Regions from separate parts of the Terribacillus saccharophilus genome, predicted to be linked through region 2. Evidence: riboswitches for the same ligand, from Rfam matches in the RefSeq annotation. Region 2 holds a riboswitch; the other holds the start of a gene.
The links. Region 2 has a riboswitch for thiamine pyrophosphate ahead of GZ22_RS05570 (YkoF family thiamine/hydroxymethylpyrimidine-binding protein). Riboswitches for the same ligand answer to the same signal wherever they lie in the genome.
Positions count from the first base shown of each region.

Region 1: it holds a riboswitch for thiamine pyrophosphate, as region 2 does, so the genes downstream of both, tenA (thiaminase II) here and GZ22_RS05570 (YkoF family thiamine/hydroxymethylpyrimidine-binding protein) in region 2, are expected to answer to the same signal.

Region 1 is NZ_CP008876.1:260,431-276,960, forward strand. Features, by position in the region: gene GZ22_RS01345 (EAL domain-containing protein) at 1-419, shown strand, start outside; gene GZ22_RS01350 (methyl-accepting chemotaxis protein) at 622-2,334, shown strand; gene GZ22_RS01355 (transcriptional regulator SplA domain-containing protein) at 2,524-2,769, shown strand; gene splB (spore photoproduct lyase) at 2,762-3,790, shown strand; TPP riboswitch at 3,851-3,951, shown strand; gene tenA (thiaminase II) at 4,066-4,764, shown strand; gene thiD (bifunctional hydroxymethylpyrimidine kinase/phosphomethylpyrimidine kinase) at 4,757-5,593, shown strand; gene thiM (hydroxyethylthiazole kinase) at 5,580-6,377, shown strand; gene GZ22_RS01380 (YckD family protein) at 6,418-6,732, opposite strand; gene thiE (thiamine phosphate synthase) at 6,916-7,560, shown strand; gene GZ22_RS01390 (copper resistance CopC family protein) at 7,678-8,235, shown strand; gene GZ22_RS01395 (copper resistance D family protein) at 8,242-9,312, shown strand; gene GZ22_RS01400 (S8 family peptidase) at 9,555-10,817, shown strand; gene GZ22_RS01405 (MFS transporter) at 10,864-12,060, opposite strand; gene GZ22_RS01410 (ArsR/SmtB family transcription factor) at 12,065-13,108, opposite strand; gene GZ22_RS01415 (NUDIX hydrolase) at 13,183-13,686, shown strand; gene GZ22_RS01420 (DoxX family protein) at 13,710-14,072, shown strand; gene GZ22_RS01425 (tetratricopeptide repeat-containing glycosyltransferase family 2 protein) at 14,138-15,214, shown strand; gene GZ22_RS01430 (DUF456 domain-containing protein) at 15,284-15,766, shown strand; gene GZ22_RS01435 (DUF3817 domain-containing protein) at 15,796-16,089, opposite strand; gene GZ22_RS01440 (carbon-nitrogen family hydrolase) at 16,184-16,530, opposite strand, start outside.
Region 2 is NZ_CP008876.1:1,079,084-1,095,613, forward strand. Features, by position in the region: gene GZ22_RS05520 (hypothetical protein) at 1-36, shown strand, start outside; gene GZ22_RS05525 (hypothetical protein) at 74-460, shown strand; gene GZ22_RS05530 (ADP-ribosylglycohydrolase family protein) at 721-1,746, shown strand; gene GZ22_RS05535 (hypothetical protein) at 1,917-2,177, shown strand; gene GZ22_RS17990 (hypothetical protein) at 2,347-2,655, shown strand; gene GZ22_RS05545 (DUF5068 domain-containing protein) at 3,227-4,537, shown strand; gene GZ22_RS05550 (SOS response-associated peptidase) at 4,706-5,368, opposite strand; gene GZ22_RS05555 (energy-coupling factor transporter transmembrane component T family protein) at 5,410-6,147, opposite strand; gene GZ22_RS05560 (ABC transporter ATP-binding protein) at 6,140-7,747, opposite strand; gene GZ22_RS05565 (ECF transporter S component) at 7,744-8,322, opposite strand; gene GZ22_RS05570 (YkoF family thiamine/hydroxymethylpyrimidine-binding protein) at 8,319-8,927, opposite strand; TPP riboswitch at 9,008-9,112, opposite strand; gene GZ22_RS05575 (magnesium transporter CorA family protein) at 9,296-10,240, shown strand; gene GZ22_RS05580 (erythromycin esterase family protein) at 10,331-11,596, shown strand; gene GZ22_RS05585 (PAS domain S-box protein) at 11,686-12,438, opposite strand; gene GZ22_RS05590 (immunoglobulin-like domain-containing protein) at 12,774-13,064, shown strand; gene GZ22_RS05595 (TIGR01777 family oxidoreductase) at 13,229-14,116, shown strand; partial or broken gene GZ22_RS05600 (glycoside hydrolase family 30 protein) at 14,414-15,806, shown strand; gene GZ22_RS05605 (RDD family protein) at 16,378-16,530, shown strand, end outside.

The sequences.
Region 1 (16,530 bases), 820 kb from region 2:
ATGGAGTAGATCCAAAAGACCTTGTATTCGAGGTAGTTGAAACTGAGAAACTGGATGACGTTTCCCGCTTGAAACGCATTTTCAAGCGTTACAAGGAAGAAGGCATGATGGTAGCCTTGGATGATGTTGGGGCAGGCTATTCCACGCTCGAACTGCTTAAAGAGCTGGAACCCGATTTCGTCAAGATAGATAGAGCATACATATCTTATTGTGACACTAGCGCACAGAAACAAGAATTTCTATATAAAGTAATGGACGTTGCCCGCGTTCTTGGCACGAAGGTGTTGGCAGAAGGGATTGAAAGACAGGAGGAGCTTTCATTCTGCAAGCAGATTGGAGTGGATTTAGCTCAAGGCTACTTTATTGGGAAACCGAGTTCTGAAGCTGTCTCAGGAAATTCCCTGTTTCCTTCGAGGTAATTTATTTGCCAATGAAACCCCATTATTGATTGGAGTATATCCAATTGATAATGGGATTTTTAACTTAATATCCAAAATGGATCAAAATATTTTACATTTTCTTTAAAATACCTTTAAGTTCTGGAAAGCCTGCCGATATATTGAAAGTCAATATACAGTGTGGAAGTGGCTGTGTAATAGCTATCATCAGGGGGATGCTGGAATGAAATTATTGAAAAATGTGAAAATCAGGACGAAAATGCTTATTTTAATCCTGGTAGGAGCTATAGCACTAGGGATTGTAGGGACGGCTGGCATATTTTATACACGAGAAATGGCGCGAGAGGCTGAATTGATGTACAAAGATAAGCTTTTGCCTAACTTATCTTTAAGTCAAATTAGCGAGAACAATCAGGCAAACGATGCATACATTTTGGAGATGATGCTCACTGAGGATGAGTCAAGAAATGATGAGCTCAATGACATGCTTACATCATCCATTGTCGGAATTGATGATGAGATGGATAAACTGGAGCATAGTTTTATGTCCGCAGATGGTAAAAAGATATTTGAAAACTATAAGCAAGAGCGTGAAGGTTTACATGAAATCCGAAATCGTGTTATGCGGCTTGCTTTAGAAAATCAAAACGATGAAGCATACAATCTCTTTGTTGAAGAACAGATTCCGCAGCGTACGGTTGTGAACGATACCCTGAAAGAGTTGCAGGAACAGAATACGAAGGAAGCAGAACAAACATATGAGCAGGCAACAGAGGACGTCAGACAGGCCACAATCATATTATCAAGCGTTATAGGTGTTGCTTTAATACTATTAATTGCTATTGGCATACTTATATCAAAACTTATCGTTTCTCCAGTTAAAGAACTGCAAAACTTATTGGGCAAAGCTGCAGATGGAGATTTCAGCTCTGATGGTTCGTATCAATCCAAGGATGAGATGGGAGCACTGACCGCTTCTTATAATGCTATGGCAGATGGCATGCGTTCTATTATCCGAGTTGTGAATGATACATCCCAGCAAGTGGCTGCATCTGCAGAGGAATTGAGTGCGAGTGCTGAACAAAGCAGTTCGTCATCTGAACATGTGGCTAAAACGATTCAGGAGCTCGCAGAGGGCTCCGTCCAGCAGCTAGAGCTAATTACAACAGCTACAGGGACAATGGGTAATATGGATCAGCATACAAATAAGTTAGCTTCCAACGCTCAGAATGTGGAAGAAGCAGTGCAGAAGACATCTGAATTATCTGTCCAGGGAGGACATGCAATTAAGGATGTAAACGAACAGATGAATACAATCACTTCTCATGTGCAGGAGTTGTCTGCTTCGATTGACAGTCTGAACAAGCGGTCCCGGGAAATCAGTGATATTACGAGTGTTATCACGGATATTTCTGCACAGACAAATCTTCTTGCGCTGAATGCAACCATCGAGGCAGCTCAAGCTGGAGAACATGGAAAGGGATTTGCAGTTGTTGCGGATGAAGTGCGTAAGTTGGCCGAGGAAACAAAGGGAGCCGCGGGACAAATTGCTGCTTTGGTCGACTTTATCCATCAGGATACGACGAAAACCATTGATTTGATGCAGCATGCAGCGGATGAAGTACAGGCAGGTACAAGAGTTGTGGATCAAGCGGGCGGTTCATTCCATCAAATTGAAACTGCAGTAGCGGGTCTGGTTGATGAATTCCGCGAGGTGAGAGTTGCTCTGGAAGGCATGATTGCAGGCACAGATTCTGTCAATATGTCACTTGGTGATGTGAACGGGGTAGCAGAAGAAGGAGCGGCTTCAACGGAAAGTGTGTCAGCAGCAACAGAACAACAGCTGGCTGCCATGCAAGAAATAGCGGCATCATCTAGCTCACTTGCGTTTATGGCAGAGGAGCTCCAAACCGCAATTGCTCGCTTCCGTGTGTAAGTTAATTGACTAGCAGATAGTAACCGATAAAGGATAAGATTAATAACAGGAAAACGTATATCATCCATTTCACATTGAACCCTCCTCTAAGAAGTAGACGCATACTTCCTGGAAAAGGGTTCATTTTTTTACATTGTTTTCATCCAATCTGTGCATACTAGTTGCAGTATGTTCAAAGGAGGCAATGAAATGGATGCTTTTCAAGCAGGAGAAATCGTCTATGTAATTATCCGCAATCCCCATGCACAGGGAGTAGCCAATATACAGGAGGCAGCGGTCGTCCATAACCCGGAAAAGCCAGGTGAATTGGCTTTGTTTGTGTATGAAACCTATTATCCGCTCAATGATGAAGTGGCGGTTTATCAGGATCTCGGAGAGGCGGAAGAAGCATATGTATCCGCTTTTGGCTTAGCCGATGGTGGTTATTATGGTTAAACCGTTTGTACCACAGCTTGTGTATATAGAGCCTCGGGCATTAGAATACCCGCTTGGTGTGAAGCTGAAGAACAAATTCCAGGACATGGGCGTGGAGATTCGTGAGACGACTTCCCACAATCAGGTCCGTAATTTGCCGGGCGATAATGATTTCCAGAAGTACCGTACTGCCAAATCAACGTTGGTTGTCGGTGTGCGGAAAACACTGAAATTCGATACATCTAAACCATCAGCTGAATATGCTATTCCATTTGCGACAGGCTGCATGGGGCATTGTCACTATTGTTACCTGCAAACGACGATGGGATCCAAACCTTATATTCGCACGTATGTAAATACAGATGAAATATTTGATGCAGCAGAGCAGTACATGCAGGAAAGAGCGCCAGAAGAAACGCGGTTTGAGGCATCCTGTACATCAGATATCGTTGGTATCGATCACCTGACGCACACTTTAAAACATGCGATTGAATATTTTGGCAGGTCCAAGCACGGGCAGCTGCGTTTTGTAACGAAATTCGCTCATGTGGATCATTTGCTGGATGCAGATCATCAAGGACGGACGCGATTCCGCTTCAGCATCAATGATGATTATGTGATCAAGTACTTCGAGCCAGGCACCTCACGATTGAAAGATCGTATCGAGGCTGCGGTGAAAGTGGCGGAGGCAGGTTATCCGCTCGGATTTATCGTTGCTCCAATTTATTTACATGATGGCTGGCAGACAGGCTACCCGGAAATGCTAGAGCATTTGGAAGCTGCTTTACCTGCTCATGCTAAAAAGAACTTGACCTTCGAATTGATCCAGCATCGATTCACGAAGCCGGCAAAGCGCGTTATCGAGAAAAACTATCCGATGTCGAAGCTTGAGTTAGATGAAAGCAAGCGGAAATATAAATGGGGGCGCTATGGTATAGGAAAATACGTCTACCAAAATGAAGAGCAAGAAGAAATTAAAGATGTAATAGGAAGTAAAATCTATAAGATGTTCCCGCAAGCCAGAATTGAATATTTCACTTGATTCATCGGTTGACATTCATATCTGTGCATGTGATAGTTAAGGGGACAATTGAATTTCGAGGAAGTCCACTAGGGGTGCCATTTGGCTGAGATAAGAGTAATCTTTATCCCTTTGAACCTGATCTGGTTAACACCAGCGTAGGAAAGTGGAGCCGGATTCGTGTATTTTCTGCACACTTAACTATACGAGTCGCTCCATACTTCTGGAGCGACTTTTTTATATGGCCGGCGCCAATCACCCTTCCGACAGGGCTTTCTCCAATAGGAGGAGAAAAAATGTTTTCTGCACAATTGAGAGAAGAAGCAAAACCGGTATTCGAAGCAATCTATGCACATCCTTTCGTAGAAGGAGTCGCCAATGGCTATGTGCCACGTGAGGCATTGATCCATTATGTGAAAGCTGATTATGAGTATTTGACCGCATTTGCCCGTATCTATGGTTTGGCAGTCAGCAAATGCGAAACGCGAGAAGAGATGGAGTTCTATCAGTCTCAAATTCATTTTGTTCTGCACAGTGAGATTCATCCGCATAACGTCTTCTGCAAGGTAGCAGGTGTACGGTACGAAGACTTGCAGCGCATGACACCTCCGCCTGCAGCTGACCATTATATTTCGCACATGATGAACAGTGCTGTACAAGGAGATATAGGAGAGCTGATGGCAGCACTTTTACCTTGTCCATGGACGTACCAGGCGCTGGCAGCTCATATTATCGAAACAAAGGCACCCGATGAATCTAATCCGTTCCTGGAGTGGATTCAGTTTTACAGCGGCAGGGAAGATGGCATGCCAGATGTGACAGCAGAGCTTAGCAAGCGACTGGATAAGTGGGCCGAGACAGCGGGAGCTGCTGCAAAAGAGCGTGCGCGGAAAGCTTTTCTTAAAAGTTGTATGCTGGAACACAGTTTCTGGGAGATGGCTGCCACTCAGCAGGACTGGATGATTCCATTGAGAGGAGCGTCTGTTCATGCCTGATATAAGGAGTGCTTTAACAATAGCCGGAACTGATCCGTCAGGAGGAGCAGGAATTCAGGCGGATCTGAAAACATTCCAAGAACGTGAAGTATACGGAATGAGCGTGGTTACTTCCCTTGTTGCTCAAAACACGACAGGAGTGCAAGCTGTTCATCATGTTCCAGTAGATTTTCTTGAACAGCAGCTGGAATCAATTTTCTCTGATATCACGCCTGCTGCTGTAAAAACGGGGATGATTGCATCAGAGGAGATGATGCGCTGCATCGCTGCTGCTTTGATTACATCAAAGACTGCTTATGTAATGGATCCAGTTATGTATGCCAAAAGTGGGCATGCACTTATGGGAGAGGATTCCAGAGCTGCACTAAAGAAGCACCTTGTTCCGCTTGCTACGCTCATCACACCGAATATACCGGAAGCAGAAGAACTTACAGGCATTCGTATTAATGATGAAAATAGCGTTAAAACCGCAGCAAAAATAATCGTTCAGGAATATGGGGCAAGTGCTGTTTTGATGAAAGGCGGACATATGGAAGGAGCATCTGCGGCTGATTGGCTCCACGATGGAAATAGCTTCACCGCCTATACCGCAGAACGTATTCAAACGAAACATACTCATGGGACGGGATGCACGTATTCGGCAGCGATAACTGCGGAACTGGCTAAAGGGAAATCTCTGCAAGAAGCAGTTAGAATCGGTAAGGATTTTGTTACAGATGCGATTTCGTATTCGCTTCAGCTTGGAAAAGGTAATGGTCCGACAAATCATTGGGGATACCGTCTGCAAGGTGTGCCAGTCCAGGAGGGACAGCATAATGAAGTATACTGATGTGATTAAGCAAGTCCGGGAAGCGAATCCATTGATTCACTGTATTACGAATAATGTCGTCATTAACTTTACGGCCAATGGTTTGATTGCACTCGGTGCTTCACCAGTGATGGCGTCAGCTAAGGAAGAAGCAGCGCAGATGGTTCAGCATGCACAAGCGCTCCTAGTGAATATCGGCACACTTGCCGCAGCAGATGTAGAAGCAATGATTTTAGCCGGTAAAGAAGCGAATAGACTCGGAATACCAGTTATTTTCGATCCTGTCGGAGTGGGCGCCACAGCGTATCGGACAGAAACGGCCCGTCGCATATTGGCGGAGGTGGATGTTACCGTCATTCGCGGAAACGCAGGTGAAATCTCTGTTCTAGGAGGCACATCAGTCAAAGTGAAAGGTGTAGATGGCTCCGAGGATGGTATTTCACCAAGAGTTGTCCAGCAGCTCGCCAGAGAATTGAGTACGATTGTGATTGCAACAGGAAAAATAGATATCCTGTCAGATGGGAACCATACGTATAGTATTGCGAATGGACATATGATGCTCAGTAAAATAACAGGGTCTGGCTGTTTGCTTGGTGCCGTTGTAGCAGCATGTGCTGGAGCAGCAGACAATGTATTGGAAGCTTGCATCGGTGCTCTTACTTTCTACGGTATTGCAGCCGAGGAAGCGGCTAAGACCGCAAAAGCTCCTGGAAGCTTTCAAATCGCTTTTCTGGATCAGCTATATTTGTTAGGAGATCAAGTGATTGATTCGGAAAAAGTGGAACAACTCGAAGTAGGAGTATAAAGAAACAATCAGCAGAAGTATACCTGCTGATTGTAGGATGTCACTTTTCTGGATGAGGGTGAGGGCCATGCCGAAGCGGCTTTGGGATGAAACCATCTTGCTCTAATTGTTTAAACCTTTGATCCAAATGCTTTTCGATTTGGTCGGCCTTCTCTTCAGAAAAGACACCGTATTCTACGTACTTTTCAATAATTTGCTTTTCCTGCTCTAATGCCTGCTTCTGCAAAGCTGCTATTTCTTGCTTCTGCTCATCTGTCAGCACATCGGCAACAGCTTTGTCAGCAGCAAAACCAGCAGCTGGATTGGAAATGACCAATCCGACACATAGAGCGATTACTACAGCCCCAGCTTTCATCCATTTCAACTTTATCATCTCCTTGTTCAAAGCTTGGGCTTACTTTACGCAGTTTTGGGATTGCTATCCATCTTCCACACTTTTTCCTAAATTAGGAGAAGAAGAATTTCTACCTGAGGAATGAGAACATGTACAACACATAATGGGGATGTGGAATGTCTAAATGGAAAAGGAGTAATAAACATGAAAGAAGAATTGGAGCTTTATTTCATAATGGGCAGTCAAAACTGCCAGGACAAGGATCCGGAGGACATACTGGAACAGGCGCTTGAAGCTGGTATTACAATGTTTCAGCTTCGGGAAAAAGGAGAGGGAGCTGCGACTGGACTGGAAAAAAGACAGCTGGCTGAACGGCTGCAGGCAAGATGTCGGGCGCACAGCATTCCTTTCATCGTTAATGATGATGTGGATCTTGCGATTGCGATTGGAGCAGATGGTGTGCATATCGGACAGACAGACGAAGCAATGCAGCAAGTAAAAACACGCTGTCCGGAGCATTTCATTATCGGTGTGAGCGCACAAAATGCCGAGGAAGCTAAAAAAGCAATCCAGGACGGAGCCCATTACATCGGTGTTGGTCCAATCGCCGCTACTCGCACGAAGATTGACGCAAAATTCCCAATCGGTCTGACAGGATTACGCGAGATTCGGAAACAAGTTGGTGACTTCCCGATGGTTGCAATCGGCGGCATCAATCAGAAAAATGCCGAGGCTGTCCGGCAAGCTGGAGCGGATGGTATTTCGTTCATATCCGTTTTAACGAAAGCGACGGATATACAGCAGGCAGTAAATGAACTGAAGATGAAGATGGAAAAGATGCACACGTGAGTGCATCTTTTTTGTTGAGTGGAATTAAAATGTAAGGATTTGGTCACAATTCGTTCTATACGCTATCTGTATTCTCTTATACGATGAAAGGGACATTTAAAAATTGGAGTGGTAAATATGAAGAAGCCAATGTTGGTCTTGCTGGCATTGTTCTTATATATGCTGCCGCAGACTGTGTCCGCCCATGCAGTACTGACGGCATCTGATCCAGGACAAGGTGGTACGGTGACAGAAAGCATGGATGCTTTCACTCTGACATTCAATTCTAATGTGGAGGATGTAGTAGAGACGAAAGTGATAGTCGATGGACAAGCACTTGCTACTGACTCTGCAGCCGTTGATGGAACGACTGTCACTGTTCCATTGGCTCAGGAAATGATTGATGGGAATTATGAATTAAGCTATAAAGTAATTTCAGCAGATGGACACGAAGTCGGTAACACAATCTCCTTTACAGCAGAAGGTCTTGCCTCAGCTGAGGAAAGCGATAGTGAACAGGGCTCGGCAGTCAAAAATGAACAAAATACACAAGTGAATGAACAGGAGCAAACAGCAGCAGAAGAATCACATGAAGAAGAGGAAGGTTCCGATACAGGTTTCATAGTGACGGGATTGGTAATCATCGCCTTACTTTGTGCCGCTGTTTTGTTCTTCACTTATCGTAAAAAGGATTAACTCGCCGTGATTCTAGTTCCATTGTTGGAATTACTGTCGTATATCGCTTTTTCTTTTCTCGCCGGTCATCTTGTTTTCAGATTTGTACGAAAGGAAGAAGCAGCAATCCGGACACCGCGAAGTGACGTATTAGCTGCTGCAGCTTCTGCCGCACTCGTCACGAGTGGTCCTGTTATTAACCTCGTTTCTATAATTGGCGCACAGAATGGATATGGGCAAGCATTGAGCCAAGTCTTATTCCAATTTACAGCAGGAAGAGTGTGGATCGGAATCTTTTTCCTGGCTATCTGTGTTTGGCTACTGCTTTATTTCAACAAATTTCCGTTTCTCACGCTACTTTTATTCCTTGGTATGCTATTTCTTAGTGCGTATGGCAGCCATTCAGCAGTGGAGGGTGGGTTGATCGGTGCTTTTGCCCATTTCGTCCATTTAGGTGCTGCTGTTTTCTGGGTAGGTGTACTGATTCAAGTATGTTTTTATACTTCAGAACAATTCAGTTGGGAAAGTTTCCTAAAATGGTTTACACCATTTGCCATTCTGCTCGTCATGTTAGTTATAGTTAGTGGCATAATTGTCATGCTGTTTGCTATGGATATCCGAAACTATGGAAATGCTTTGATGCTGACGTATGGCCAAATGTTGTTCGTAAAGCATATCGTGTTCGTACCTGTACTTGTATTTGCTGTTATTAACGGCATCCTAGCGAGAAAAGCTCATCGTGATCCTGCATTTCGTCCGCTTAACTGGATTCGGGCCGAAGCAATTCTGCTAGCAATTATATTTATTTGCACAGCGATACTTGGCACTTCTGCTACACCTGCTGATATTCCAGCGACCCTAAGCAATGAGGGATCTGCCTTGATATTCGGCAGCATTTTTTCTAGTGTGACAGCTGAAAGTGTCGCAACCTGGCACTGGGGTGTACTTGGAGTTGTTTGCTTCATCGGATTTGGCTTGTTTTTGGCCAGTATCGTTTATCTTTTCAAAAAAAGAGCTGCAGCAAGCTTTGCATTGGCGTCCGCTTTCGTTGCTTCGGCACTTTTGTACACTGCCATAATGACTAGTTTGCAATTTTAATAAATTCATAGGACGGCATTATTCCACCTTTAATCACAGAAAGTTTCCACTAGGCAAACATTCTGCTGGAAAAAGGAAATAGAAATTGGAATAATGTCTTTTTTTGTGTTCTGCTGTCGTCTGATTTCCCAATACATTTCCAAGATAGCCTATGCTAGATTTACTTTAATAGTTTCTGAGAGTCTAGAAGGCAGAAGGTCGGACTCCACTTCAGTGACTATAAAATCTAGCGAGGTGATTGAATGAAAAGAAAACTGGTAAGTGTCGCTGCTGTGGCAATGATAGGATTATCTGTATTTCAGCCGTTACAAGCTGGTGCCGCTCCTGATGAGACGGCAAAAAATGAGGAAGTCCGCATTCTCGTTAAGCAGAAGGACGGCGTGTTTTCCACCCAAGCAACTGATGAGGTGAAGGAAGAGCATGGTGTCCGCAACAGCTTCGGTAACGAAGGCTTTACAACTGAGGTATCTGAAAAAGAACTCGAGGAGCTGAAATCCGACAAAGCTCTGGAAGTAACGGAAGTAAGTGTATATACGAAGCAGGAAGTGTCTGAAAAAAGGGATATATCCACACAAGCTGTATCCGACCGTACACCATGGGGAATTCAAGCAATTTATAATAACTCATCCATAACTAGAACAAGCGGCGGAAATAATATCAACATCGCTGTTCTCGATACTGGTACGTCTGTTAACCACCCTGACCTTGCTGCCAATGTGGAGCAGTGTGTCGACTTTACTCAAGCATCCAGCGGACAAGTGAATGGCACTTGTGTCGATCGTGATGGGCATGGTACCCATGTCTCTGGTTCTGCACTTGCCAATGGCGGGAATGGTTCTGGTATCTTTGGTGTAGCACCGGAAGCAGATTTATGGGCATATAAAGTACTCGGTGACGATGGGCGCGGCTATTCCGATGACATTGCAAACGGTATCCGGAAAGCTGCCGATGATGGAGCAAACCGTGGGGAGAAAGTCGTCATTTCAATGTCTCTTGGCGGAGGGCAGGATACTCTCATCTCCAATGCAGTTCGTTATGCAAATAGCAGAGGGGCATTAGTCATCGCGGCAACGGGTAACTCCGGCCCGTATGAAGGTTCAATCGGCTATCCTGCTGCACTCCCAGAAGCTGTTGCAGTAGCAAATCTGGAGAACCGCCAGCAAAACGGTACATACCGAGTTGCCGATTCTTCTTCCAGAGGCTACAGCCGTACAGATGGTGATTATGTTATTCAGCAAGGTGATGTGGAAGTATCAGCTCCAGGGTCAGCTATCCTATCAACTTATCCAGGAAACACATATGCATCACTGACTGGAACATCTATGGCTACACCGCATATCTCTGGTTTGGCAGCTAAGATTTGGTCAGAAAACACAGGCTTGAGCAGCTCCCAAGTGAGACAGACATTGCAGTCCCGTGCTCGTGCTAACGATATCCTTGGCGGCTATGGTGCTGCTAGAGGCGATGATTATGCCTCCGGATTCGGTTTCCCTCGTGTTCAATAGTCTAGTAAAAGGAATGAAGAAGGCCTCTATAGCAGGGGCCTTCTTTTTATAGTTTTTGAGGCAATTTCCAGACAAGCAGACCGGAAATGCTGGCAATACATCCTCCTATTATAATTGTTGTTCCTATGCCGACAGACTCTGATAAGAGACCAGCGCAAACAGAAGCAACTGGAAGTAAGCTAAACGTAATGAAGCGGGATGTAGATTGGACACGACCTAGTAAATTGCGTGGTGTATAGCGCTGTCGAATTGTTTTGATAATCGGGTTAACGGCACCTGCAGCCGCTGTTCCAATCATATTGAAGCAAGCTGCCAGCCAGATAGTATCCGTCAGCCCGACGCAGATGATGGATAAACCGCCAATCACTTTAGCAACGAATAATATCTGTTTGTATGTAGAGAAGCGATCGGCAAAGAAACCCAGATAAGTACCTAGAATGGCTCCGATTCCGCCAGAAGATAATGCAATACCAAGCAGCAAAGGATCTTTTGTGAGTTGGTTTACATAGATGACAAGCAAAACAATGAGAAATTGTATTCCGAAGTTGGAGATTAGTGATATAAGATTGGTATACCAAATCTCTTTCTGTTGATAGATGAAAGAGAAGCCTTCTCTCAGCTCGTGGATGTATTGAGATATGGAGAATGTTCTGGAGCTGGTCGTTTGCTGCTCGTATGGAAGCAGGAGCACTAACCAAACGGCGAGTAAGGAAAGTCCGCTTACTGCTATTAAGCTGTAATGGATGCTGAAGAATAGAAGAACAACACCGCCTATGCTCGGTCCAATTACGATGGTAAGCTGAAATATAGCACTTTCCAGACTGTTAGCGTAATGAAGCTGCCGATCGGAAACTAGATGTGGAATGGCAGTAAACTGAGCACCCTGATAGAATTGACCAGCGAATCCGATGCACATGGATATGATACAGATTAGCAAGAGACTTATCTGTCCGGTTATAGCGAATATACTCAGCAGCAAAAAACAGAGAAAGCGCACAAAGTCCGCAATCAGCAGTACGTGCTTCCAGTTTGCGCGGTCAAGAAAAGGACCGATGAGAGGCTGCAGCAGCATCGATGCTCGCTCTACAGCTATAGCAATTGTAACTGCGATAGTGGAAGAGGTTACGTCGAGCACTAATAGCGGTAGCAAGATGCTGTAAACCTGTCCGGCCATGGAAGCCATAGTGGTGCTCATCATTAGGCGTGATAACGGATGGGTCAACGTAATTTTCTGCACAGTCATGTGATTACTCTTCCAAAAATGACTGCAGCTCATAATCTAGGGAAGCAATACTATCTTTATTTGCGTAGTAAACCTGCTTGTCTGATGCGATAAGTCCGGCAGATTTGAGCATCTTCAAATGATGGTGCAGTGTTGATTTTGCAACGGGAAGCTGCTCCGTTAATTGTTGTAGCGTATGTTCACCTTCCATTAAACGTTTTAGCAAGTGGAGTCTTGTTGCATCACCCAATGCCTTATACTTTCTTACAAGCATCGTATCTGGATTATATCTGTTTTCTGGATCGATGCTATTAGAGTGAATTGGGTAATAGAAAACCTTTGTGCCAGGCAGGTCTGCACTGATTGTCCACGGCCTGTAGTGGAAATGCGGGATAAACAGGACCGTATTGATTCCATCATCAGGTTTGTAGCTTGTACTATTTGTCACCGAGCGTATAAAGGTCAGTTTATCCATGGAGACAAGCTTTTGTTCTTTGTTCGAGATATCTCTTTCCAGCATATCCTGCAAGAGTTTCTCCTGTGGTCTGATTACTTCTTTGAACCATTTTTTCATAACAGAAATCAAGTGTTCTTTCAGGGAGGAAATATCTGCATTGGCAATAAAAGCGATATAATCCGGAAAGAAAGGGTTGTCTGAAGTCACTTCTTGCAAAGTGGTCAAGGAGCTTTCATGTCCCTGAGCAGCCCGCGTTCGATGTTTTTCAAACGCGCTTCCGATGTAGGGAAGACTCTGTTTTCGCAATGTCTGTTCCGGCATGTTCGAGACTTCATCTGTCCATTCATCTAAGGTTGTGGCATTTGAGTGGTGCAGCAGCTGTAGAAGCGTCTTCCAGGTGTTACATTGATGAATCTTATGCAGTTCAAGCTGAAGCTCATCTGAAAAGTCATTTTCGGGATCATCCCACATCTTTTCCACGTGTTCAAGCGTCCCAGCTAAGGAAGCATTTGTGACAGCGGCAATTCCTAATGCGGCTTCCCATAGTAACGATGTTTCAAAACGAATGGTATAATCATGTTTTGCTTTAAAACCTGTCTGAATTATCTGCATATCTATCACCTCGTAAATAATTCTATATTATTAGAATATTATATTCAATAAAAATCGAACAAAGGAGAAGATAAATGTATCATCGTGCATTCGGCGTATATGCTGTTATACATAAAGAAAACAAACTGCTTGTCATCCACAAAGGAAGAGGTCCATATATTAATCGCTTTGATTTACCCGGAGGAAGTCTGGAAAGCGGGGAGGGTTTGCTAGATGCTGTCATTCGTGAAGTGAAGGAAGAAACGGGTTTGACTGCATCAGTGAAGAAGCAGATTGGCGCTGTCGATTTTAAGCTTCCGTGGCAGTGGAAGGATTTTACCCATGTCCATCATACAGCGGTTTTTTATACAGCAGAGGTAAATGGAGAAATACAGATACCAGAACAATTTGCAGGGCAAGATGCGCTAGGTGCAGAATGGATGCCGTTTGAGAAATTGTTGGCTGCGAACAGCTCACCTTTGGTCATTCAGGCAATCAAGTGGTTATTGTCTTCAGAAGTGCCGTTAGAAACAGTTGTCTATTCAGAGTGGGAAATAAAAGAGGGGAGTTTTCAGGAAGGAGATCAGGGTATTAGATAAGGAAAAAAGAGGGTGCAGCTTAGGTGAAAAAAGTAGGATTGTATGTGTTCAGTCTGATGTTTATTGTGGCTGGTATTTTGCATTTTGTATTGGATGATGGTTTTGTTGCCATGCTGCCCGCGTATGTACCGCTGCGCTATACATTAATATACTTAACTGGCATTGCGGAGATTCTCCTGGCTATTGGACTACTTGTACCTGCTACCAGGAAATTAACAGCTATCGTTACTGTTATCTATTTAATTGCGATTTTCCCGGCAAACATTTACAGTGCCGTCTATGATATCCCGGTGCCGGGCTTTGAGGAGACAGACCAAACCCTACTTTATATACGACTTCTTGCACAACCAGCACTTATCTGGTGGGTTTGGAAGGTTACGAGATAAACGTATTTGCAATTCCTCGGATGGCTTCGCATATAGTGAGAATATCATGTATGCCGAGGTGACCTATGCGTTCCATCAGTTTATGTATGATCGTTAAAAATGAAGAAGAGGTACTGGCCGGCTGTTTGGAAAGTGTTCGTGATTTAGTGGATGAGATCATTATCGTGGATACAGGCTCCACGGATCGAACAAAGGAAATTGCAGCACAGTACACTTCGCGTATGTTTGATTTCAAATGGATAGATGATTTTTCCGCTGCTCGAAATTACAGCTTCAGTAAGGCAACGGGAGAATACATTATGTGGCTTGATGCGGATGATGTGCTGCTAGCAAAGGATCAGGAAGCTTTCCGTTCTCTATGGAGTAATTTGACCCTTGATGTGGACGTCGTATCGATGTTGTATCATACAAGTTTGGATGATGAAGGTCGTCCGCTTTACTTGTATAGAAGAAATAGAGTCGTGAAGCGTAGTAAGAATTTCCGCTGGCGTGGTGCTGTACATGAATACTTGGAATTTGGGGGAAATATTGTGGATTCGGATATAGCTGTCACACATCGAAAAAGCGATAAAACTTTTACGATTTCAGACCGCAATTTACGTATCTACGAGTCCTATGTCGCTTCTGGCAGGGAACTGTCGCCTCGCGATATGTTTTACTATGCAAATGAGCTAAAGGATCATGGAAAGTTTGAGCTTGCCAAGTCTTATTATATGATGTTTCTTCAATCAGAGAAGGGCTGGGTAGAGGACAATATACGAGCGTGTCAATATCTGGCGGATTGCTGCAAGGCTGAAAAAGATATGGATGGGTATCGTACTAACCTCTTTCGTTCATTCCAGTATGACCGACCGCGGCCGGAATTTTGCTGTCTAATTGGTGACTTGCTGACAGAAGATCGTAATTATCATGCAGCTGCTTATTGGTATGAGCAGGCTTTGGATTATGAAGGGAAGGAACTGCCAGGCTTCAGTGTACCTGCTTATACGACTTGGTATCCGTATTTGCAGCTGACGCTATGTTATTCTCGAATTGGTCAGCTTGAGCAGGCAAAATCAGCCCATGAAAAAGCTGTTTCCTTTAACCCGAATCATCCAAGTATCCTTCATAATACAGCATTCTTTGAGAAGCTCAGTCTTTAATTTCCTTTTACTGCTTCATATGTCATAATACGTACTATCAAGGTAAGATGTGGAGGATTAGTTGTGGCATTGGATATAATTGCTTGGATTATCATTGCGGTGGCATTCATCGCTAGTTTTGCGGGAATTGTTTATCCCGTTATTCCATCTCCGCTAATGTTATGGATTGGATTCTTAGTTTTTCAGTTCATGCTCAGTGATGGAGATTTGTCTGTATTCTTCTGGGTAGCGATGGTTATCTTGACGGTCATTTTGATCATCTCAGATATTATCGCCAATAGTTATTTTGTTAAAAAATTCGGCGGAAGTAAATGGGGCGAGCGAATCGCAGCAATCGGTGTCATTGTTGGTTCCTTTATTATCCCGCCTTTTGGAATCATTGTCGTGCCGTTCGTTGCTGTGTTTGTGACAGAGCTTGTTCAAAGAAGAACACTGAAGGAAGCTATCTATTCTTCCATCGGCTCATTGCTGGGCTTCCTTGGCGGATCGATAGCAAAGATTGTAATTCAATTGATTATGATTATCTGGTTCTTTATAGCAGCTTTCGTATAAAAAAAGCGAGCATCTCTGCTCGCTTTTTCTTATGCGTATTCTGTTTTCTGCAATCGCATATCTAAGATGTAATAACCGAATGGAATGACGGATGCGATCAGAGCTAAAATTGCCCACTTCATTCCCCAGCCAACTTTCAAGGTCGTGTAACCGGTCCAAATGACGTACAGGACGAATAAACCGCCGTGGATGGCACCTATGTAGGTGACGAAAATCGGTATATCCATCATGTATTTTAAAGGCATTGCCATGAACAATAACAAAAGCAAGGAAGTCCCCTCGAGAAACCCGATGATACGGAACCATTTCAATGTCGCTTGCATGAAAGCCCTCCCAAAAACTATTTATAAATAGTATAAGCAAGCTTGCCCCTATTTACCACTCATCGGGAGAACTTGTCATAACATTGTCAAAATATCATGTTACATCATAGATGGACGGGCGTCTGTCCTGGAATACTGGGATACGGTTTCGCACGTCATCAACTTGGTCAAGATCTGCTTCGCCGTACAAAATTGTCTCTGCTTCTCCTGCCTCAGCGATAATTTCGCCCCATGGCCCAATGATCACACTGTGCCCGGCAAATTCATTGGCAGGGTCACTTCCTGCGCGATTACAAGCAACGACGTAGCATTGGTTCTCAATTGCCCGGCTGAGCAAAAGCGCGCGCCAGTGATCCAGTCGAGCTTTCGGCCACTCGGCAACGACGAAGAGCACTTGCTGATCGTGGATCATATGCGTGCGGATGAATTCGGGAAAACGGA
Region 2 (16,530 bases):
ATAGAGACTCTAAGAGAATTATATCTTCTAGGTTGAAGAATTTTGAGGAGTCATTAGAGTTATATATGGGGCTATGAAAAATAATACTTTTGCGATATATGAGGGAAAAGAATATGCTGCAGGAATTAAAGCTGATGGAAAGATAATTTTGCGTTCCGAAGATTCCCAAGCTGAACTGTTTGGATTCGAAAATAAAACGATTGCCGATAACACCATATATGTAAAGTATGTCCATCAAAATGACATAGAAAAAATTTATAAGAAACGGATAGAAGCAATTTATAAAGGTTATAAATTTGAAGTGGTTGAAACAAGAGGTGACATGATATCCATTGTTACTATGACTGGTGATTATAAGATTTGGGAAAAATTAAGTATGAAATTGATAGATAAAGGTATTTATCAAAAGTGGATAAATAAAGATGATGCGATTATGAATGAAATAAAAGATAAGATTTAATTAAGTAATAAGAAAATAAACCTTGATAAGTTATTAAACTTTCAAGGTTTATTTTTAATTAACTAAGTACGGTAAAACTGTTTTGTCTTTTTTTTGTTATTCCACACTCCCTATCAGTTACAAAAGAGCTCTATTTAGCAAAAAATAAGTTTTGCTTTACATTTTAAAGATTTTTCATTCTTGATGTGTAGTAAAATTTATACAATAAAGAAGAGGCATATTTAATAGAAGTCATACAGTCTACAAAGGAAGGTGGAAGGATGTCAGGTAGAAGAATGGAAGATAGATGGAACGATGATAATAAGATAAATCTTAGTTTGAAAATAAAAAAGAGAGTACTTCCAACTATGTATGGCGGTATATTAGGAGATTTGATAGGTGTTCCAGTGGAATTTAAAAAAAGAGGTACTTTTAATATAAATGATATAACAGGATATGGAACTCATAATCAGCCTCCAGGAACTTGGTCTGATGACACTTCGCTGACTTTGTGTTTGATTGAAAATATTATTGAAAATGGTAATATAGATAATTTGATGGATAAATTTGTACGATACAGGGATTCGGGTTATTTTACACCTTTCGGTAAGACATTTGATATTGGTATCGCAACTAGTAAAGCTATAGAAAGATATAAAAATGAAGTCCCAGCACCAAAATGTGGTGGAGATTCTGAATACGATAATGGTAATGGAGCGATTATGAGAATAGCACCTATAGCATTTTTGCTTTACAATGACTTTAATTTTAAGAGGAAAGCAGAGATTATAAAAACATATACGGAAATTACTCATTCTCATCCTCGTGCTATAGTGGGGTCTATCATATTTGTCGAACTATTACTTAGGTTATATCATAATAATTCACTATCAAATGCTTTAAAGGGTATACAAAATTTGTTTGTTGAGAATTTTAACGAGGATCATGCTTACAGAACAGAATTACATCACTATAAACGAATCTTTGAAGAAGATTTCTTGAAATTACCAATCAATGAAATTGCTTCTGATGGATATGTAGTACATACGTTAGAGGCTGCGATTTGGAGTTTTGGGAATACCACCACTTTTAAAGAGGCAATACTAACAGCCGTAAATTTAGGTGATGACACAGATACTGTAGCATCTATTACAGGTTCTTTAGCGGGTATGTATTATAAGATGGGTCTTATTCCCAACGAATGGTTAGATAAGATAGTTAAAAAAGAATTTATAGATAATCTAATAAAAAAATACTATGAATTCTGTGCCGATAAGGCAGTGATGGAAGAGTACGGTAGTCTTTAATCATTTATGAATGGATCAAAGGAGTATGTCAGTAGCATGCTCCTTTTACAGCTATTGCAACTTTTCTTCAATAGAAGGATTTATTAGACAGAACCGAACAAATCGTTATGATTGTAGGTTGATTGCAACTAATCAGCTTTGAAACCTTAACATTATTAATGAGGTGATTTATGTTAATGGCTGAATTTATTGAAAAAATACAGGAAAGCAATCTAAATCTAGGTGAATTTCAAATTGAGTTGGACAAAATTTCAGATGAACCTTACATAATAGGATGTTTCTTTAATGGCAAGGTATGGACAGTATATAAAACTCGTGAACGGCTAGGACACTATATTATTAATGAATATAAGAATGAGTCTGATGCTTTTCATTATTTATATGATCTTGTGTTAGAACAGCATCGAAGAACAATTAGAATGGAAGCCTAAATGTGAGATGCATAAATTATTAAAACGGGAAGGTGTTGTTTTGGAAGAGGTTTCTACGGTGAATTTAACTATGCAGAGTAAAAATTAACTAAAGGAATGGATGGAAACTTAAAGATACTAACTCAGGATAGAAGTAAGATTGATGAGACTTTTGTAGATAAGTGTCAGAGTGGAGCTTAGAGTAGTAGAACCAAGTGAATTAAGGGATTGTGTGAAGATACAAGTCTACGGAGATATTCAAGGTAAAAAAGTTGAAGTTTTAAAGGAAAGAAATGATGAATACCAGGTTAGCACTGGTTCCTTACTAGTAGGAGAGGATCTAAAGTTGCCTAGAATTGATAGAGATGCATGGCTTCGGAGGGTACCTAAATCAGATGTTAAGCTTATTGAGGATATAATTCCATTCGACCCAAGCATTTTTAAAATTCGAAGAGATAGAGACACAATATTTATCACCTTAAAAAGGAGCATGCCATAGGTATGCTCCTTTCAATAGTCTCTATCTTAAAATTTGAAGCTAATCCTCAATATATTATAAGAAATTTACCTTAGAGACCTTACTATAGAAATCTATTAAACGTAGGAGCAGAACGAACTGTCATATCAATATTTATAAAATTGAGTTATTACATTGTAGTAGATCAGGAAGGTGCCTGATAGACAAATTATGAAGCTAATGAAAGAGCCAAAGGAATATTTCAGGGAAAAGAATGTCTATCTCAGAATAAATAAAACAGACCTTCTTTTTTCTTCAACATGAACACAACGTGCTTCCTTCACTAGCCTAGAGAAGCAGGGTTTATCCGCAAACTAAATTCACATTAGTTGATTATCTTTTCTACTTGAAATGTAGTGTTGAAGTGGTGGAAAGAGGTAAAAAACATTGATTTTATGCATTATAGAGCGATTTGGGTACTCTATACTACAAAGAAAGACAGAGAAGTCCCAGAAATGGAAAAGGAATATAGCGAAATTTACTTCTTTCTGCCGATATTGTCAGATTATAGAACATGTTACGCTTATTGTAAGTTTTGAACGGAGGTTGAACTATGAATAAAAAGTTAATGATTTTATTTGGTGCAATGCTTTCTGTATTCATTATCAGTGGATGTGGAGCTGATAATAAAGAAGCAAGCACAGAGGAGAAAACTGCTGCATCCGAGGAGAAAGCAGCGAGTGAAAATGACAGTGAAAATAAAAATGAAGAAACAGGTAGCGAAGAACCCGCTGCAGTTGATTCCGAATCTGGAGATTTTGCCGAACTAATTGATTATATGAAGACAACTACAGATGCGGAAGAAGCAACAGTTTTCTACGAGAGTACCGATCCACAAACCCACGATATGGATGGTGTTACAGCTTCTTTGGATCAATACTCCATTGTTGGTCTGAAAGATTTCCACACAGACTACAGCATTCCTTTCAATGATGAAACCAATGGTGCTGTCGTTCTAACTCAATATACGATTACGAATGATACAGATGAAGATGTTCACTACATGCCATCTATGTATATGAGTATTCCCGGAGCGACGCAGCAGTACAACAACTATAGAGAGATTCTTCCGGAAGAAGGACAATTACCTGTTAAGCTTAACCCGGATAATAAGTATCTGATTAAAGCTGGTGAATCTGTCACTGGTACTTATACATATCCCCTTGGTGAATCCGAGCTTTATGGAGCTATTGCGGCTGGTGAAGGTACAATCGAAGCACCAACAGCACAGACTGATCCGGATGATATTTCAACAGCAATCGGTCGGAAAGGTTCATTCATAATTGATTTTAGAAGCGTTGCTGCAGAGGAATCTGAATCTGCAGATACTGAAAATACAAGCAAAGAAAGCTCCACAGACATAAATGAAGGATTTTATGAGGATGCAACTACCCTTGAAAATATGGGTGAGAAAGCAATGCTAGATCAGAAAGAGGGTATCGGTGAAAGTCAGGAGCTTGGCGATACTACGGTAACGCTGGAAGGATACCAATTTACAGAGTTTACACCGAATATGGAGGAAGCACCACGGTTTGAAGATTTCAACGGAGTGGTCTTACTAACAGTGAATTTTGCACTGGATAACAAAACCGATGAAAACATTGGACTAGGAAGCATAAGCTCGACTTTAACAGTAGATGATTCCTGGTGGCAATTAAATGAAGGTATGCTAACTAACTATAGGATTTCTGAAGTGATAGAGAGTGGCGAATCAGGCGAATTACTCCAAGTGTATGTTCTCGATAAAGAAGAATACGACAAATTGTGGAAGGATAAATCCTTCGAGATAGAGATTGGTCCGATTAGAAATGAAGATGCTAAAGACATTTCTAAAGGAAAAGAAGCAGTATTTCAGCTTAAATAATATATACCGATCGGCAACTGCCGGTCGGTTTTTCGTTTTTTCAGTGATCGTATCTCCAGTTTAACCAGGGACTTATTATCAGCTGCAAAGAAGTTACATTGTTTGAAAACAAAAAGCTATAGTAGTTTAAAAGCTGAAAAATAAGAGCATGCCCCGGGCATGCTCCTTTCACAACGGATTAATCAATTCCTCACTATTATTTCGCGGCGAATTCACCAGCGTAGAAACAGGATAAGCAGTCAGTTCCTCAGAATAAGGTTTCAGCAATGACTGCAATTTATCTGGGTCTTGCTGTTCCCAATCGAGCCAGATGTCCTGAGAAGCAGATGAGAGTATAACCGGCATTCGGTTATGAATCTGCTGCATGAAGCTGTTGGCTTCGGTTGTGATGATGGTGCAGGTGAAAATATTAGAGCCATCTTCATCTTGCCATTTCTCCCACAGACCCGCGAATGTGAGGGGTGTTTTATCTTTGCGCTGAATGCGCATGGGCTGTTTTTTACCGTCTTCAGTTTTCCATTCGTAGAAGCTGTCAGCGGGAATAAGGCAGCGCTGTTTTTGGAAGGCTTTCTTAAAGCTGCGTTTTTCCAGAAGTGTTTCGGCTCTGGCATTGATCATTTTGCTGCCTATTTTCTTATCTGGTGCCCATGGTGGAATGAGCCCCCATCGCAGTGTTCCCAGTCGACGTTTTTTACCGTCATGGATGACTGCTGCAATTTGCTGCGTTGGTGCGATGTTGTAGCTTGGCTCGAGTTCTTCCATTTCTGAGACAGCATCATAGGTGCGCAGGAGCTCTTCCCAGGGAGTGAGTAATGTAAATCTGCCGCACATCTTCATCTCTCCTTTTTTCTCCATTATAACCCTTCTGCTGTTTACTGAAACGATTTGGAAACAATGATACATAGAACAATAGCACCTAGCATAACTGCAGCAAAGATCCAATCTATCCAACTTGTATGATAAGTACGGTAAAATGTTCGATCTCTTTCTCCTGTGAAACCCTTTGATTCCATGGCAATGGCTGTCCGTTCGGCTTTACGAATAGCGCTGGCCAGCAAGGGAATAGTGTATTGTTTGTATCGGCTGAATTTGCTTGTATTCGTTTTGGCTCCGCGAATAAGATGAGCAGAGCGAATTGTTGTTAACTCATCTTTTAGTAACGGTAAAAAGCGATAGCCAGCTAAAATACCGTATGCCAGCTTAGGCGAAACTCTGCATTGCTGAATCAGACTTAATATGAACGCCACTTTATCTGTCGTCAGGACGAAAAGCAAGGATAGCGTGCTATAGCTGAACACACGGATAGCTAATGCAAGTGCATTCTGTACTGTTTCTCTCGGCAAGTCCCAGAAGAGGAACTGCTGTGTGACAGATGGATTCTCCGGTGTCTTTGCAAATAGCAGAGTGGATACGAGCATACCGATTGCGAACAGAGTGAAGGGAAGCAGATAGAGGAGATACTTCCTTATTTGCACCTTCCCGAACAGCAATGTTACAGCGATCGTCCAGCCTATGTACAAAAGAAGTGCTAATGGATCAAAGAGAAAAGCGATAACGATTGCAGCTAGCGTCACTGTTCCTGCTTTGATGCTAGGGTTGATATTATGCATAGAGGCTGTCCTCCTGCATTCGCTTATAATAAGCATCTTTTGCAGGAAGGGAGAGCCCGTAGTCGGACAGATCTGTTTTCTTCCATATAGATGCAGGGTAGTTATCTTCTACTACACGCCCTTGATCAACAATCAAAACGCGTGAAGCGAAATGGTCGACAAGGTCCATATCATGCGTGATCATAATAATTGTGCATCCGCGCTGATGATGTCTCCAAATTAGATCCATCAATACTTCAGTAGTATGGCTGTCTTGGCCAAATGTCGGCTCATCAAGCACGAGGAGCTGAGGCTCTTGGACAAGCATGGTTGCTACGCTGAGTCGTCTTTTTTGACCTTGGCTCAAGGTAAAAGGATGCTTGTCGGCTTGATCAGCTAATTGAATTTCCTCCAAAGACTTCTGTATTTCTTCCTCGCTTACTGTCTGACCAAAGGCAAGCTCTCCATAAACAGAGTCGGTAAGGAACTGATGCTCAGGATTTTGAAACACATAACCGATTTGCTGATAAAGTTCATTGGTTTTCCAGCGACGAAGTTTTTTTCCGAGAAACTCGATATCCCCAGCTGTGGGCTTCAGCAATCCGGTTATCAGTCGAGAAAGAAGCGTCTTTCCGCTGCCGTTTTTGCCTGTAATGGCTATTAATTCTCCTTGTTGAATATCTAGGGCAGGGATATCTAGCAAGACTTTATCTTTATTGCGAAAGATAGCATTTTCTACGTGGACAATATACTTCTTGGTTTGCTTAATCTCTGGTGCTTCTGTTTGGAACTGCAAGCCGTGAGGGAGAAGGTCAATCGTAAGCGGCCAGGGCTTTGCAAGCTGTGCTTGCTTGGCTAGAAGAACAGCTTCTGGCAGCCAAATGCCGCGCTGCTGCATCTCCTCGTCATAGAGATTGACCGCCTCACGCAAGTCTCCGTCAAAGAATAGCGAGCCATCTCGATCCAGTAGCATCGTCCGGTTAATAATTGGAAGCCAGTAGTCAATATTGTGCTCGATGATAAAGAGTGTGATATCCTGCTGTTCTTTTAAGTGACGGATTGTTTTAACAAGATCCTTACTAGCAGCCGGGTCCAGATTGGCAGTCGGTTCATCTAAAATGAGTAAGCGAGGCTCCAGAGCCAGAACTGCTGCCAGTGCTAGTTTTTGTTTTTGCCCTCCGGAAAGGGTGTGGATTTGATCTTTTCTCCGATGCTGCAATCCGACAAGCGAGAGAACTCGATCGATTTCTGACTCCATCAAATCTGGAGAAATCTTCTTATTTTCTAGGCCGAAGGCAATCTCATCCTCTACGGTTAGCATACAGAATTGTGTTTCTGGATCTTGAAATACAGTTCCAACCTCTAAGTTGATTTTTCCGCTTTTGAATTCCTCAATATTGGATCCAGCAAAGGAGATATTGCCGCTCATCTTCCCGTCTAGTTCTTTTGGATACAACCCGTTCAAACAGTACGTGAGTGTGCTCTTTCCGGAACCACTAGGTCCAAGAAGGAGAATGCTGTCTCCTTGTTGTATCGTAAAGCTCAAATTAGTTAAGGTAGAGCAGCTTTCTTCCTCAAATGTGACAGTCAGCTGGTCAACTTCCAGAAGGGGCTGTTTCATCCTGCTTTTCGATGGCGATATGTTTTACCGAGCGGGAAGCTCGTCAATGTGCCAGTTTTCGCCAGCGCCTCACTGATTGCTTTGCCGATCAAGCCGCTTATGACAGCTCCGCTTATGATCCGGACAACTAGCATAAGTATCACGTAAGAAGGATCAAGAGCGACAAAGCCGCCGCGGAAATAACCCCAGATGAAACTTGTAATGGCAGCCCCAACACCAGCACCCATCAATACAAGAACATGATAAGAGCGGTAGCGTGTAATGGCAAATGCTGCTTCAGCACCAAGTCCTTGCACGATTGCAGAAAGAATGATGATTGGTCCGACACTGCTGCCGATCAAAACCTCGACAATACCAGCAATGGTTTCCGAAACAAGAGCAACGCCTGGTTTTTGAATGATATAAGCTGCAACGATCGAGACAAGAAACCATACTCCGAAGATGATGTCAGTTCCAATCGGTCCTATTAGTCCCATCATGACGACGTTGACCGGCAGGAATAAGAGATAAACTATGCCGAACACGACAGCAAGTGCTGCCATGACGACGATATCTTTCATGCGCCAACTTTTCATTTGATTACACCCTTAGCAGACGGACTGTTGGCTGACATTGTCACCGTCATAACAGTATGGGATGAACCAGACGCCTCAGTTTCAGTAAAAACATGCTCCAAACCATCGAAGACGTCAAAAGCATTGCCATCAAGTCGCGTGGAATAATGTGACTTGGAAACAGTGATTCCGCGAGAACGCATATTTTCAATCTGGCTGTAGATGGTGTCCATGTAATTTCCGCCTCCCAAAGGGTAAAGTGAGAATTTGGATGCTGTCTCAAGCTTGATATTTTTTACATTTGAAATATTGAGCTTTGTCTCGTCCTCGGCCATATAAACATCACCAGTAGAGTCACCAGGACAGCCGATGGAATATGTACCATTGAACACAACATGATCGCCATCTTTAGCTGCCGCTATGAAAATAGCAGAAGTGACATCGAATACGTGTGGAATTCTCCCGCGTACTAGTGTGGTTACATCATCAGTCTCAATCCATACTTTCGACGTATCTACAGTTTTCAATGCCTCTAATATTATTTCTTTGAACCTGTCTGCCATCGGATAAACCGAAAAACTGCAGCCGGCAATCCGGCTAGTTCCGCAATAATTTTGTGTTTCCATAATGATTTCCTCCTAATTTTTTGCATATAAAAAGCGACGGCACCATAGGGTGCAGTCGCAGAATATACAAAAGAAATAGGACAATTCTGGCTGCACTTCCCCACGCTGGTATTATCCAGATCGAGTTCAAAGGGTCAGAATCATTCGATTCCTCTCAGCCGTTACCAGCTCCCCCAGTGCGTCGCAAGCTTATGCAATTGATACATCTATAGTAAAAAAGATAGCTTAATTTGTAAAGGGTTTCTTGCTGAAACATTCTGATATTTAACTTTCCTTAGATATGAATCCCTCCAGTAAATGGATGGAGGGCAAAGGATTATCCTGCAGAATCTAGGGGAATTAGAAAAAGAAAAGATGGAGGGGAAAACATGGAGAAGCACGCTTTTTCAGGTACAGCATGGGAGTGGCTTCAGGTAAATGAGAAGAAGGATTTAGGGAGAAAAGACGAATTTAACACGTATACAATGGATATTCCATGGGTAGAGCATATACATGCTTCTGACACGAATAGTCTGCAAATGAAGACGACAGATCAGGACTCTCTTGCTCTTTGGGGCTCGCTCATATATGTACAAGAAGCACATAAAAAAGAAGAAAAGCATCTTTTTCACTTCTTTGTAAGAGAAAATACATTACTAACAACAGCACTTGATTTTAAGCTGCTGCCAACCACAACACAAAAAGAGATTCTCGCTAAAATGCAAAGTGCAACTAATGCGATTGAAGGCTTTATGATTCTTCTTGGGGAGATTGTTTCTGCTTTTTTACATAAAATTGATCAATACGAAGTCCGATTGAAGGATTTACTTTGGCAGGTAAAAGAAAATAATGATACAAAGCTGCTTAATAAAATTGCTGAAAACCGCCATGAAATACTAGTTTGGAAGAACTTTCTGATTCCATTCATTGAAGTTAAGACTGGCGTTGTAGAAGCATTTGGAGAAAAATATACGGAGAACGTGCATTTTAAACGAACAAATTATCGTTTTGAACGGTGTCAGAATCTTGTTCGAGCTTATGAAGAGGAAATCAGAGGTCTAATCGATTTTGAAGATGTTGTATCTTCTTTCAGAGGCAATGAAATTATGAAGACACTTACTGTTATGACTGTGCTTTTTACTCCGGTCATGGCGCTCGGTGCATTATGGGGAATGAACTTTGATAGTATGCCGGAATTAAGATGGAAATTCGGGTATGCCGGAGCTCTGATTTTGATCCTCATTTCAACTCTTTTAGTATATTGGTTCTTGAAGGCAAAAGGCTGGACGGGAGATATGCTTAAGTCGAAGAAGAAGCAGAAGTATGTGGATTAAAAAAAGCGAAGCGTTATAACTCAAGGTATTTTTTCATCTGATTTATCACAATTTAAACCTAACATAATTCAGAGTGAAAGTTGGGTTTGAATGGACTTAAAGGTCATACAAGCAATCAAAAAACACGCAATTCCGTTAACAGGTGAAGCAGATTTAAGTATCATCAATGAAAAAGCAGGAAGTGCAAAATTTGTTTTGTTGGGAGAATCATCCCATGGAACGTCTGAGTTTTATACCGTACGTGCGGAGATAACCAAAAAGCTGATTACAGAGAAGGGTTTTACCTTTGTAGCAGTGGAAGGTGACTGGCCGGCATGTCAGGCTGTAAACCGATATATTAAAGGTTACGATACAGAGAGCACATCAGCTAGGGATGTCCTCAGCAGTTTTAATCGATGGCCAACATGGATGTGGGCGAACGAAGAAATTATCGATTTGGTAGAGTGGATGAAAGAATACAATGAAAAGCATGATGTGCAGCCGAAAGTCGGCTTTTACGGAATAGATATGTACAGTCTTTGGGAATCCATGGAGGAAGTAATTGCTTATTTAAGTAAGATTGATTCTCCTGACGTGGAGATAGCTAAAAAAGCATTTACTTGTTTTGAACCATTCAACAGGGACAACCAAGAATATGCTGTTTCTGCTGGTTTGTATTCGGAAGGCTGTATTGACCAAGTAGCCAAGCTTTTGACAACGATTCAAAAAAAGAAAGACCAGTATCCTTGTGAAGAAGAGCTCCGTCTGAACCTGGAGGTTAATGCGCTCGTAGCATATAATGCAGAGCATTATTATCGTTCTATGGTTGTCCGTGATGAGGAATCTTGGAACATAAGAGATACCCATATGGTACATGCGTTGAATGAAGTAATGAAGTTTTATGGATCAAAAGGTAAGGCGATCGTTTGGGAGCATAACACACATGTTGGAGACGCCCGGGCCACAGATATGGCGCATAACGGCATGGTCAATGTAGGAGAGTTAATGCGACAGCAAAATGCTCCTGAAGATGTTTATGTTATAGGCTTCGGTACACACAGCGGAACTGTAATAGCTGCGGATGAATGGGGAGTCAATCATGATGTAAAGGTTGTTCCAAAAGCAGTTAGGGGATCATGGGAGGACCTCATGCACCGAGCCGGCGCACATGATAAAATGCTTTTTTTCGATAAAGAAAATGAACATTTATTCCAGCAGAAAATCGGACATCGAGCGATAGGTGTAGTGTATCGTCCGGAGTTTGAACAGTTCGGTAATTATGTGCCCTCTCATATGGCCCAGCGGTATGATGGGTTTATTTATATTGATGAAACAAATGCTTTAAGGCCTTTGGCAGTTGAGAGGGTTTTACTTTAAGGTAATATATTTAAAGAGGAGCCGTTAAAATGTCGGCTCCTCTTTAAATAGGATTGAAATGATTTATTAGAATAAGAGGGAGCTCTAAATCAATGTATTCCAAGGTAATCTAAAGCATCCTTTACTGTAGACATTGTTGGTGAGGATAACAAGCTAAGATCCATTTCAACAGCTTCTATCGCAAGCTCTGGTCTTATACCAGTAAAGATAGACTTTATACCGAGCAGAGACAGAACGTGATTAATCTTGAAGAGATAATCTGTTACAACTTTATCAAGTTGTAAGATACCTGAGAAATCAATAATTAAACATTGCACATCCTGCTGCTTTGCTTTAAGGGGAACCAGTTGTAAAAGCTGTCTTGCACGCTCCTCGTCTATCGAACCAACTAAAGGTAGAATAGCTATACCGTTTAAAAGAGGCACTAGGGTAGCTGAAAGTTCATTGATTTGGTTCATCATTTCCCTGCTTTTCCTCTCGGCATCTTTCTTGTAAGAGATATCCCTGACATATGTTTGGATAGCCTGCGTATCCTCAATGAAAACAGGATGACAGTATAATTCCACATCTGCTGTTGTACCGTCCAGTTTGAAGATTGATTCCTCTATCACCTCGGCAGGCTTGGCATATGCCGATTGGATTCTTTTATGTATCGCTGATTTTGAAGTTTCATGAAATATATCTAATGGACTTGCTCCGATGATGTCTTCACGTTTTCCTTTGAAGAAGACTTCAGCAGCATGGTTAACATAAATTATCTTTAGATCTGTATGTACAATTAAGGGATCCAATGAATATTCAATTACTTCGCGATAATTAATTTTCGATATGTCTTCACTCATTTTTATCCCCTCCTAGAGAAAGTATAGTGAACTTTGGATACGTTAACAAGTCAAGTATCTTTTGCTTTGAGTTTACAGAGAGTGATTCTAGCAGATTATCTTTTCATTTAATAAAAAAGATTGTAGAGAATTAAGAGCTTTCTCTTCAGTCTTTTTTTTCTCTTTTAATAAATGTACTAGTCCAAGCCGCGTCATCTAGCTGCTCACTTCATGCCCGGATTCGGCAGCCCATTAGAGAAGGGATAGAGTTCGTAAATTAAATCTATTTTTAATTTAATTGGGTATTTTTGTAAGGGGAGTGTGTGATAAAGTTTACGTATGGAGGTGGAAGCTAGGTGAAACAAATCATTCTTCTGTTATTGTTAATCTTTCTATCAGGGTGTGGTGGAATAGAGCTTGAGCCTAGTAAGTACACAGATGAAATAACGACTACAGAAGATGTACTCCTTGAGATAGAAGATGATAGTCTAAATTCTGAAGAAGGTTTTATATTTCGGATACTAAATAATAGTGACACTTTCATTACTATAGGTCGTGAATATGTACTTGAAAAATATGATAAGAAGAGAGAAGAGTGGTTACATATACCGCTTAAAGCCAATATTGGTTTTCAAGCGGATGCATGATTATTGATTCTGGATCTGAAACCAGTTTTTTTGCATCATTCGATACTTTCAATTACAACTTTCCAAAAGGTGATGACCGCATTATAAAGGTTCTGTCTTCAGAAGGAGATGGAATATTATTGTATGATGATTTCAAAATTGATAAGTAAGAAAGGAGTCTATCTATGAAAAAAGTAATCATAGCTGGAGGGACAGGGTTTATTGGGGACTTCTTACAAAAGAGATTTCAGGAATTAGGTTACGATGTCATCATTATCTCAAGGCAAAAACAACACATTAATTGGGAAGATAGATTGTCCATACAAAGAGCATTGGAAGGCGCTGAACTTCTCATCAACCTTGCGGGTAAATCTGTGAATTGTCGATATAATGAAAAAAATAAGCAAGAAATAATGAATTCAAGGGTAGCAACTACAAAAATCTTAGGTGAGGCTGTCCAGTCCTGCAGCAATCCGCCCGAACTCTGGATCAATAGCAGTACTGCAACCATTTATCGTCACGCAGAGGATCGTCCGATGACAGAAGCTGAAGGGGAGATAGGGTCGGGATTTTCAGTTGATGTTGCTACCAAATGGGAGGATACATTCTTTTCATATAAGCTGCCAGAAACAAGGCAGATTGCTTTGCGAATTGCTATTGTATTGGGTAAAGGGGGCGGAGTCATGACCCCGTATCGGAATTTAGTGCGTTTCGGTTTAGGCGGGATTCAAGGTTCAGGAAAACAGATGTTCAGCTGGATACATATTGAAGACTTGTTTCAAATTACACTCTTTTTGAGAGATAAGAAGAAGTTGAGCGGTGTTTTCAATTGTTCTGCACCGCAACCTGTTACAAACCGTGCATTAATGAATAAACTAAGACATGAAATGAATGCTCCGATCGGCTTGCCCGCCCCTAAGTGGTTACTGGAAATAGGATCCGTTTTTATTCAGACTGAAACTGAGCTGGTTCTAAAAAGCCGCTGGGTCATCCCTGATCGATTAGAACGAGAAGGTTACAATTTCAGATTTAAAACACTTGATCATACCTTACAAGACATTCTGAATGTATGAACCTTCTGCAAAAGTAAACTTTTTTCAGGTAAATAATAAATTTGAACAAAATTACGGCATCAATGTAGCTATTGATTACTAACATCTCAAAAGAACTTCTACAGAAGTTCTTTTATTTTTCAGCTGCTAAATAACTTGGTAAACAATTCAGGAGCTTGGTACCTACAAAATGTAAGCGCTTTAATATAGAGTGAATAGTATAAAGATAAGCTTCCACCTGAAAGGAGGATGAAGGCCATGCGTGGCGTAAAACGAAAGTCAAAACCGTTATTCGTTGTTCTTATTGCCGTTCTTACTATGTCAATGTTTCCAGGGTCAACACTGGCCAAACCAAGACAAGAAGAAGTGAAGGTATGGTTTAGCTCGGAAAATGCTCCGGCTGACAGAAGCTGGTACGATGAACCAAAAGAAATAAAGTATAAGCTAGATCAGCAGTCATCTCTTAAGATTACGAAAGAAAAAGAAATCAACGGGACAACGATCTTTGTAGACCCAGACAGGCAGTATCAGGAGATGCTAGGAGTTGGTACCTCTTTATAAGAATCTTCTATCTATAATCTGTCGAAAATGGCTCCGGGTAAGCGAAAACAAGCTTAAAGATCTGTTTGACCCAAAAAAGGGAATCGGGATGGATGTTATTCGGATCACGATTGGAACCTCGGATTTTACCGCACAAGATGCATTTTATACCTATAATGATATTCCTATTACAGAGACAGATTATGATTTAAGGGAGTTTTCGATTCAACGTGATATTGATTTGAATATTGTTTCAACCTTAAAGGAAGCGCTCAAAATTAATCCGGACATTAAAATATTTGCCTCACCATGGAGTCCACCAGCTTGGATGAAAACAAATAAAAGCTTGATTGGCGGTAAGTTAGAAGAGGGAAATACAGAAGTGCTGGCAGCTTATTATCGGAAATTTGTCCAATCATACGAATCTCAGGGAATCCCAATATATGCAATGACAATGCAAAATGAACCACTGCTGGAAATCGATTATCCGAGTATGTATATGCCACCGGAACAGCAAAGAGAGTTGGCAATTTTACTCCGGAAAGAACTGGATAACCATCATTTAGACACAAAACTATGGACATTTGATCATAACTTCAGTGAAGCTCGTGATTACGTTTCAAACGTTTTCGAAGACGAAGCGGCAGAGGAGTCGATAGATGGAATCGCCTTCCATGATTATGCCGGTGATCCTAAATCAATGGGGGAAATAAGCCGAACGTATTCGGATAAGACCATTCATCTTACCGAAAGATCTGTGTGGGGGACTGCTGGAGCAGATAGAATTGCTCAATACTTTAGAAACGGTGCAGCAAGCTACAATGCATGGGTAACGATGCTTGATAGTAATATCAACACCCACCATTGGATCGGTACTCCAGATCCAACAATGTTGATACAAAATGCAGAAAATGTAAATAAGTATTGGAAGATACCAATGTATTATATGACAGGTAATTATTCAAAGTTTGTTGATCGTGGTGCGAAGCGGATAGACAGCAACTATGGATATAAGGATTCTGTTACAAATGTCTCTTTCTTAAATCCTGACAACTCTATCGTAACAGTGGTTATTAATCAGACAGACAAAGCCCAGAAGTTCCGCGTTGTATCAGGAGGCAAGCAATTCGCTGCAACACTGCCAGCAGGAACGGTAGGGACCTATGAATGGCCGCGTCCTTCTCAACAGGAAAACAACAACCTGATTGAAAACGCTAGCTTTGAAACGGGAACGTTAGATCAGTGGACGGAAAGAAATAATGGTGTTTCAGCACATAAAGCAGACGCAGATGAACCTTTTACCGGTATTTACAAACTTACACATTGGCACTGGGATGCTTATAAGCAGCAGAGCGCACAAAAGGTAACAAACATACCAGATGGCACATATGAGGCAAGCGTTTGGGTTCGCTCAGGTGGTGGTCAGAACGAGCTTCGCTTCTTCGCAAAGGATTACGGCGGAGCAAAAAAAGTAGCTGACATTGGCTCAAGTCCGGTAACTAGTTATACACAGTACAAGATAGATGATATTCACGTGACCAGCGGCCAGATCGAAGTTGGAGTATGTTCTGATGCTAATGCTGGTAATTGGGCTGCATTTGACAGATTTGAACTGAAAAAAAAGAAATAAACAAGTAATCTGCTAACGGACTGCTTTTTTGGAGCAGTCCATTTTTCAATGCATATATAAATAATTATGGAAATGGAAGTATATGTTAAAATGGTGGTGGGGGGTGTTAGTAATGATTGAAAGGAATCGGGCCGGATTTGGAATCAGGTTTTTTGCTAGTATCATTGACACGTTTATTCTTATTATACCTATCACTATTTTGCTCAACTTCATAAATGGAGAATTTTCTACTCAATGGTCTGAAGGTTACTTATGGGATATTGGT